Regions from separate parts of the Thalassobacillus sp. C254 genome, predicted to be linked through region 2. Evidence: riboswitches for the same ligand, from Rfam matches in the RefSeq annotation. Region 2 holds a riboswitch; the other holds the start of a gene.

The links. A riboswitch is a leader RNA that binds a small molecule or an ion and turns the genes downstream of it on or off. The one in region 2 is predicted to bind magnesium.
Region 1: it holds a riboswitch for magnesium, as region 2 does, so the genes downstream of both, mgtE (magnesium transporter) here and JCM19033_RS27225 (magnesium transporter) in region 2, are expected to answer to the same signal.

What each region holds. Positions count from the first base shown of each region.
Region 1 is NZ_BAXQ01000001.1:222,556-226,742, reverse strand. Features, by position in the region: gene JCM19033_RS01300 (BCCT family transporter) at 1-34, shown strand, start outside; gene JCM19033_RS26975 (hypothetical protein) at 118-300, shown strand; gene aldA (aldehyde dehydrogenase) at 237-1,550, shown strand; M-box (ykoK) riboswitch at 1,663-1,825, shown strand; partial or broken gene mgtE (magnesium transporter) at 2,097-3,459, shown strand; gene JCM19033_RS01285 (hypothetical protein) at 3,664-4,182, shown strand.
Region 2 is NZ_BAXQ01000003.1:276,654-280,840, reverse strand. Features, by position in the region: gene JCM19033_RS05990 (magnesium transporter) at 1-451, opposite strand, end outside; M-box (ykoK) riboswitch at 715-879, opposite strand; gene JCM19033_RS05980 (hypothetical protein) at 1,121-1,642, shown strand; gene JCM19033_RS05975 (DoxX family protein) at 1,779-2,126, shown strand; M-box (ykoK) riboswitch at 2,253-2,420, shown strand; gene JCM19033_RS27225 (magnesium transporter) at 2,612-3,352, shown strand; gene JCM19033_RS27220 (hypothetical protein) at 3,349-3,492, shown strand; gene JCM19033_RS27215 (magnesium transporter) at 3,452-3,970, shown strand.

The DNA.
Region 1 (4,187 bases), on a different contig from region 2:
AGAGCCTATTGGTGTGAAAAAGGAAGAAGAATAAGAACTTCTCTGTTTGTTCCCCGTTTTCTTTTCCTGGTCCTGGGGAAATAACACTACAGATTGCTTTCCTTGGAGGGACTAAAAGTGGAAAAAATGTACATTAATGGTAACTTTGTAGAAAGTAAAACCCATGAATATATTGATGTAGAAAATCCGGCCACTGAAGAAATTTTGGGAAGGTTCCTAACGGAAACGAATATGATGTGGAAGAAGCTGTTAAGGCGGCGTCTCGGGCACAAAGAGAGTGGGGAAAACGCCCGGCAATAGAAAGGGGGAAGTACTTACTTTTTATTGCTGACAGGCTTGAAGAAAGAAAAGAGGAGTTTGCTCAGCTCCTCACTAAGGAACAAGGAAAAACACTGCCACTTGCCCGCGATGAAATGGATATTACAATTGAATACTTCCGGTACATGGCCGGATGGGCTAGACGATACGAAGGTGATGTCATTAATAGTGACCGCCAAAATGAAAATATTATTTTGTTAAAGAAACCAATTGGAGTGGTTGCAGGAGTCGTACCGTGGAATTTCCCGATGTTTGTGTTGGCAAGAAAGGTTGCTCCTGCCTTGATAACCGGGTGTTCCATTATCATTAAGCCGAGTCAGCAAACCCCGTTAACCGCTGTTAAATTTTCAGAGGTTATTCATGAATCAGAGCTGCCTCCAGGGATCTTTCAATTAGTTACTGGAACCGGTTCTTCTGTTGGCACTCCTCTGGCTTCACACAAGAAAGTAAGCATGATTTCTTTAACAGGCAGTACTCCAGCTGGTTCAAAAGTAATGGAGGCTGCCGCGCGGAACGTAACAAAAGTAAATCTCGAGCTTGGGGGAAAAGCTCCAGCTATCGTCAGTAAGTATGCTGACCTGGATCTTGCTGCAGAAAAAATAATTGAATCACGCATTATTAACTCCGGACAAGTGTGCACGAATGCTGAGCGAGTTTATGTGCAGGAAGAAGTAGCAGATGAATTTATTGATAAAATTGTAACAAAAGCAAAGGAAATACGTTACGGGAATCCCCTGGTTAAGGAAGACATCGAAATGGGGCCGCTTGTAAGTAAGAATCAGCTGGATTCTGTTTCGGAAGCTGTGGAAAAAGCAAAAGCAGCCGGTGCTAAAGTGCTGGCAGGCGGACAGAGAGCAGACACAGAAAAGGGTTATTTCTTTGAACCAACGATATTAACCAATGTAGGCCAAGAAATGGATATCATGCAGGAAGAAATTTTTGGTCCGGTTCTTCCTATTACGACGTATCATTCTTTTTCAGAAGCTATCGTCATGGCAAATGATTCAGAATACGGCCTTTCATCTTCTATCTTTACAGAAAATTATCATGAAGTGATGCAGGGTGTTAATGAATTGGAATTTGGTGAAGTCTTTGTGAATCGGGAGAATTTTGAAGCGTTGCAAGGATTTCATGCTGGCTGGAGAAAATCAGGAATAGGCGGAGCTGATGGAAAACGTGGATTAGAAGAATTTCTTATTACTACCGTAGCGTATATGGAATACGAACGATAAGTAAACGATCAAGAAAAAGACATCTAGCGAAAGAGAATCTTTGCAAATTGCAGAAAATGCATTGACAGGTTTCTGAAATCAGCGTATATTCATGTTTGTGTTGGAAAAACGTAATATTTCTCGTTAGGTGAGGCTCCTGTACGGAGAGACGCTGCTGCCCAAAAATGTCCAAAGACGCCAATGGGTCAACAGGAACCATCGATATAAGGTGGTTTTTAATGCAGCTGGCATAGCCTATGCCGTACAGTGCTAAAGCTCTACGAATGGGTAGCATGTTCTGTTTTGAGCATCTTTGTGCTGATTTAATAAGCGCTCTCCATTTGTGGAGGGCGCTTTTTTTACTCAGTTAAAGAAGACGTTTCAGAAAAATTTTAGGAGGTGAGGGAATTTTATGGACAGCAGTCCGGATTCCAGTTTTAGGTGCAGTGTAGTATATAAGGCTTTTAAGTCAGTGCGAGGATCGATTCCCTCATTTTGGATACTTTTAAAAACAAAGTAAATTAATGAATCAGGGACTCTATCCTCTTTTAAGAAGGAGGGAGAGCAATGGTTAAGTTAAATGATCATACCAGAGAAGAGTATATGAATAATATACTCGATATTTTGGAAAACAAAGCCATTGAGCAATTTAGAAATGCTTTTTTAGAGCTTCATCCAGCTGATCAGGTGGATCTTTTCAGCCGCCTGGATCAAGAAAAAAGAGCTCGTGTCTATGAATACCTAAGCCCCGAAGAATTTGCAGCTATCTTTGAAGGGCTGGAAGTAAATGATCAAAAAGAGATCGCCCTGGAGCTGGATAAAGAATATGCTGCAGAGATGTTTAACAACATGTACGCAGATGATGTAGCAGATTTTCTCGGTGAACTGCAGGAGGATAAAGTATCTGCTATATTAAAAGCAATGGATAAAGAGGATGCCCAGGATGTTAAAGAGCTTATGGCTTATGAGGAAGGTACAGCCGGGGCCATTATGACCAAAGAGTTTATCTCTATTAAGGCTACTGATACAGTGGCAGATGTGATCGAATTACTACGAAGAGAAGGACCCGATGCAGAAACAGTTTACTACTTATATGTAACTGACGAGTATAATAAATTGGCAGGTGTTGTTTCTCTTCGTGATCTGATTATTGCAGCAACGGATGAACCGATTATAAATATCATCAGTACGCGAGTGGTCTCAGTGCATGAGAACACTGATCAGGAAGAGGTGGCCAACCTTATCCAGAAATATGACTTCCTGGCAGCACCAGTGGTAACAAGTACAAATGAACTTGTGGGGATTGTAACTGTTGATGATGTTATTGATGTTATTGAAGAAGAAGCAACCGAAGATCTTGGGGAATTCTCTGCTTCAAGAGGGGCAACAGACGTAAATGTTACAGCTTTCGAAGCAGCTAAAAAGAGGTCACCCTGGATTATTCTGCTGATGTTTTTTGGTATGATAACTGCTGGAGTGATTGGCCAGTTTGAGGAAACATTAGAAGCAATTGTAATACTATCGGCTTTTATCCCGTTAATTATGGATTCAGCTGGTAATACGGGAACTCAATCACTAGCCGTTGTGGTCCGTGGTCTTGCGACAGGTTCTTTAGAGAAGAAGGGTCTTTTTAAAATCCTTCGAAGAGAGCTTGGCACTGATGATGATTGGTTTAGCATGTGCGATCGTACTCATGGGCTTGATCCCTATTTTATATGATGGCAACATCTTATTAGCCTTTATAGTCGGAACTTCTATTTTCCTTTCTTTAACCATATCTACAGTTATAGGGGCAACGGTTCCATTGATTATTAATAAATTAAAGCTTGATCCTGCTATCGCTTCTGGTCCTTTCATTACAACAGTAAATGATATACTTGGACTGCTGATTTACTTCAGCATAGCAACTTCTCTTCTTCAGTATTTATAAATATGGCTACGAATTGTGAAAAGCGTGAGCCGGAGATTCTTACAATGAATCTCCGGCTTTTTTCATTCCAAACATGCAAAAAAACGTAAATGCTGGATAGATTTATTGGTTTTTGTGTAAAAATGGCTAATAGTTCAAAATCTTTATTTACAAAGGGTTTTTTTGTCAAGTAGAATGAGAGTAAGAGTAAAGGGGGCGATTCTTTTGTTCGTAAGGAATCAATTTTCAAACGAAGGCATGGAAAGTTGGAAAATTGCTGTTCAGGAAGCTGTCAATAACGTTGTGGCTGAGTCATTGCTTCTTGCTCCTGACCAACGCACGGAGATCCAGCTGTTAGACATCATGAAAAAGCATTGGAGAGATAAGGTTTCTCCTCTGTGGTTTACTAGTGATACCCTTTACTATTTATGGCTCATCCATGCTGCGAACCACCTCCTTCCTCGCATTGAAAATGAAGATGGTTACCTGGCCGGATATGTACAATATAAAGAGTTTCCGAGAGCTCTTTCTACGAAACATTTGACAGTGCCTCTTGTACGAGAGCAGCGGCTGCTGAAAGGGTATTTGTTTGAAAAAGAGGCCAAGGTTAAAATTCAGATTGCAGAGGCAGTTTCGGAAATGATGATACACAGCGAGTCCTCTTCTCCTAGTCATATTGCTATTTTTAGTATAGAAGCGGGAAAGTGGTCAATTTATAGAATGAATAAAAGAAAAGTATATTAAAAGCC
Region 2 (4,187 bases):
ATAAAGATAATCCTACCACTAATCCTAATTCAGGTATTCCTTGCCACAGCATGGCGATGAAGAATGCTGCCGTCCCTAAGAGAGCCCCCATGGAAGCACCCACTAACGTTTCTTTTGCCAGATGTTTGCGATATTTTTTAAAGTCAATTTGTCCCAACACAAAAGCTCGGGTGAAAATCGTGGAGGATTGTGTGCCTGCATTCCCGCCCATATCCATGATGACAGGAATAAAGATGGCGAGCAGTACAACAGCTTCTAAGGCATCCTCAAATGCCCCGATAACGGCGCCCGCTGTCATACCGCCAATCAACGTAATAATTAAATAAGGGAGTCTTGATTTCCAAATCTGCAACATGCTTCCGTTTACTAATATATTACTCTTTTTCCTTTCTGCTTCATGAAAAAGAGTCATTTCTTTTTGAGCTTGTAGATCTGATTCTGTACGAGCCATGAAAATTACCTCCTAAGTATGTAGTTCATGGCCACCTTTGTTTGACATATGAAAGGTGGCAGTGTGCGCGTAACCATGTCTGTCTTCGATTTATTGTCAAATGATTTATGATACAACTCGATGAAGGATCTTCCATTTCATCCACCACCATCCTTTCTTTGATAAAATTTCCTAACAGTGCATAAAAAACACCTTCACGAATGAAGGTGTTTTTGTCAACACAAAGAAGCTCGCTGGTTTCTTTCAAAAGAAGCACGGTCATCTGTTTTCTCCATTCGTAGAGCTTTGACACTGTGCGGATAGGATTCATCCAACTGCATTAGATGCCACCTTATCTCGATGACCTCTGTTCAACCCATTGGCGTCTTTGGACATTTCTGGGCAGCAGCATATCTCCAACACAGGAGCCTCACCTAACGAAGATATTCTCTTTTGAACACAATGTTTAAGGTACATCATCTCTAAATGACAGTCAACATCTTTTTTGAGTTAAGGAAAAATAATTTATGGAGAGAAAGTGTTTATCCTGGGGGGCGGGGAAGCTGCTCAATTAATCAGACGTATTACAAGAAATACAAAGGATAATAAAAAAATTCTAAATTGATATTCTCATAAGAATACATCGTCTCTTTTTCATTGGTAAATCATGAGAAGAGAGGTGATGATAATATGGCAGTTAACATACTATTTGGTTTTCTGCTTCCTTGGGTGTTTGGTGGCTACCTTTATCAGAAAGACAAGTACCTGGTGACCACTACCATCCCCTTATGTGTATTGATTGCTTTTGTGATCAACACAAAAGGAACTCGGTACTGGCTCTTAAAGCCACGAATTAAAGAAAAACAGTATCGTACGATTTATCCGTTGAACCTTGGTTATTTTCCAGTAGTGGCCAGTTTCATGATATATTGCGCGCAAAAAAGGGCATGGCCTAGGATGATATGGATCACATTGTTTACACTTTTGTCTGCGACGGCAGAAATAGCTGCTCTTATGGCAGGGAAACTCCTGTATAAAAACGGCTGGAATATTTATAAAACCCTGCTTACTTATTTTCTTCCCTATTGCTTTGTAGTTATCTATTATGACTTTGTAAAAATGCTTCGAGTGATTACACAACATTCTCAACAGAAAAAGAAGAATGTTAGAGGGTGTGAGGGAAATACAGGAAGTAAAGGTGCATATGTTTAAAGCAATAAAAAGTATTAAGGAATATGTCACAAATTTTTCAATGAAACACCTCCCTTTATAGCTGTCTTGTTTATTAGAATAGGACGTAGAGAAATGGGGGACCAAAAATGAAAAGACTGATTGAACAAGGGACAGAATGGATCCTTTTTTGCTGCGTATATTGCTTGGGGGATTTATAGCTCTTCATGGAATAATTAAAGTGACCGATATTTCCCAGGCCAATCAAACCTTTGAAGAAGCAGGCATTCCTGTGTTTTTAGGAAACTTGACCGGAATTATTGAAATTATTGTAGGGGCGACTTTAATAGTAGGTCTTTTAGTAAAATCGTCAGCGATCGTTGTAGCTCTTTTGCTTATAATCTCCATTCTGTTAGCGCCGTATCAGGAGGGAATGATCAGCTATTATGAATTACTGTTGCCGGCTCTGCTTTTAGCTGTTTTATTAAGTGTAAGAGGGAGTAGGAAATTGAATCTGGTTACCTGAAACGTTTATTTATTCGAAACGAATAGGAAAAAATAATTAAAAGAATCAATATTCAAAATACAGGTTGACATCATTTTGTCTTTTTTATTACACTGCATATGACACATAAGGTATTTCCAAAAACAAAATAAACCTCGTTAGGTGAGGCTCCTGTGCTGGAGATATGCTGCTGCCCAAAAACGTCCAAAGACGCCAATGGGTCAACTGGAACGGTCGACATAAGGCCCTTTCTAATGCAGCTGGATGATAATCCTATGCCGCACAGTGCTAAAGCTCTACGAATGGAGGGTCTGATCATGTTGTATCGTGCGCACTTAGCGTCCTCTTTTTGTGGAGGACGTTTTTTTATTCTAAGAAAAGGAGGTTAGTAATGAAAGAAAGTGATAGTTTAGAGGTCGAGTAGGGAAGGAACAATAAAAATACAAAGTACTTTTTTTCATTTCGCTGGTTGGTCAGGGAGTAAAAAAGAAGTTAGGGGGCATGGCATGAAAAAGCTTGATTCACGTTCTCGTCAAGAATACGCAGAACATGTGATTGACTTGTTACAAAAAGAAGATGAAGCTCAATTTCGGGATCAATTTTTGGAGCTTCATCCAACAGACCAGTTAAGTATCTTTCACACATTAAATCAGACAGAAAGAAAACGACTATATGCTTATCTACATCCTCAAGAGTTTGCCGAAATATTTCAGGGGATGGAGTTTGTTGAACAGGAATGGGTGAGTCGCGAATTAGATGATAATTACATCGCTGATATGCTGAACGACATGTATTCAGATGATGTTGCCGACTTTCTTGGAGAACTGCCTGAAGAAAAGCGCTTGTCTATCTTAACTGCAATGGATAAGGAAGAAGCAGCTGACGCCAAAGAGCTTCTTTCTTACCCTGAAGAAACCGCTGGAGCTATCATGACAAAAGAGTTTCTGGCGGTAAAAGCCGATAATCGAGTAAGCGATGTTATTGAGTTTTTACGAAAGGAAGGGCCAGATGCAGAGACGGTATACTATTTATATGTTACCAATCAGGAAGATCAGCTGGTTGGCGTAGTGTCTTTGCGAGACCTTATTGTCTCTCCTACAGAGGAAAAAGTGGAGAATATTATGGGAACAAGGGTCGTTTCAACGAAAGTCACCACTGACCAGGAGGAAGTAGCGCGGCTTATCCAAAGGTACGACTTGCTTGCAGCTCCTGTCGTAACTGACGATGGTGCCTGGTTGGTATTGTGACAGTCGATGATGTGATCGACATTATCGAGGAAGAAGTCACAGAAGACATCGGTGAAATCTCCGCCACGAGAGGAGCAACTGATGTCAATCTCTCTGCTTTTGAAGCAGCAAAAAAAGGGCACCCTGGATTATTTTGTTGATGTTTTTGGGATGATTACGGCAGGTGTGATTGATCAGTTTGAAGGAACGTTAGAAGAGATTGTTATTCTGGCAGCATTTATTCCACTCATTATGGACTCTGCTGGAAACACGGGAACACAGTCACTTGCTGTTGTTGTTCGAAGCCTTGCTACAGGATCCTTTGAAAAGAAAGGACTATGGCAGACCATCCGAAGAGAATTTTCTACGGGAGTATTAATAGGTTTATCGTGTGCTATTGTCCTTGTCGGGTTGATTACCATACTGTACGGGAATTTGGTTTTAGCGGGTGTCGTAGCCGTATCCATCTTTTTATCTTTAAGTATTGCTACCGTCACTGGAGCTTTGTTTCCCCTTATTATTAACAAACTGAAATTAGATCCTGCCATTGCCTCAGGACCTTTTGTTACGACGGTCAACGATATTTTAGGCTTGCTTATTTACTTTACTATTGCAACTTCTTTACTCATGTATTTGTAAAGCAAAAGGAGCGGGACATAGATAAGGTACATGTCTATGTCCCGCTTTTTAAAAGGAAGGGAAGATTTTTCTTTTTGATGGCATAGTCACCGTTACACTGACTACATTATATTGAGAACGAAGAAACTGACTCAAAGATACATCGTTATTGAGTCAGTTTTTTAATACCGTTTCCGTCAGACATTCCAATACTTCAAAATGTATTACGGTTTTGCTG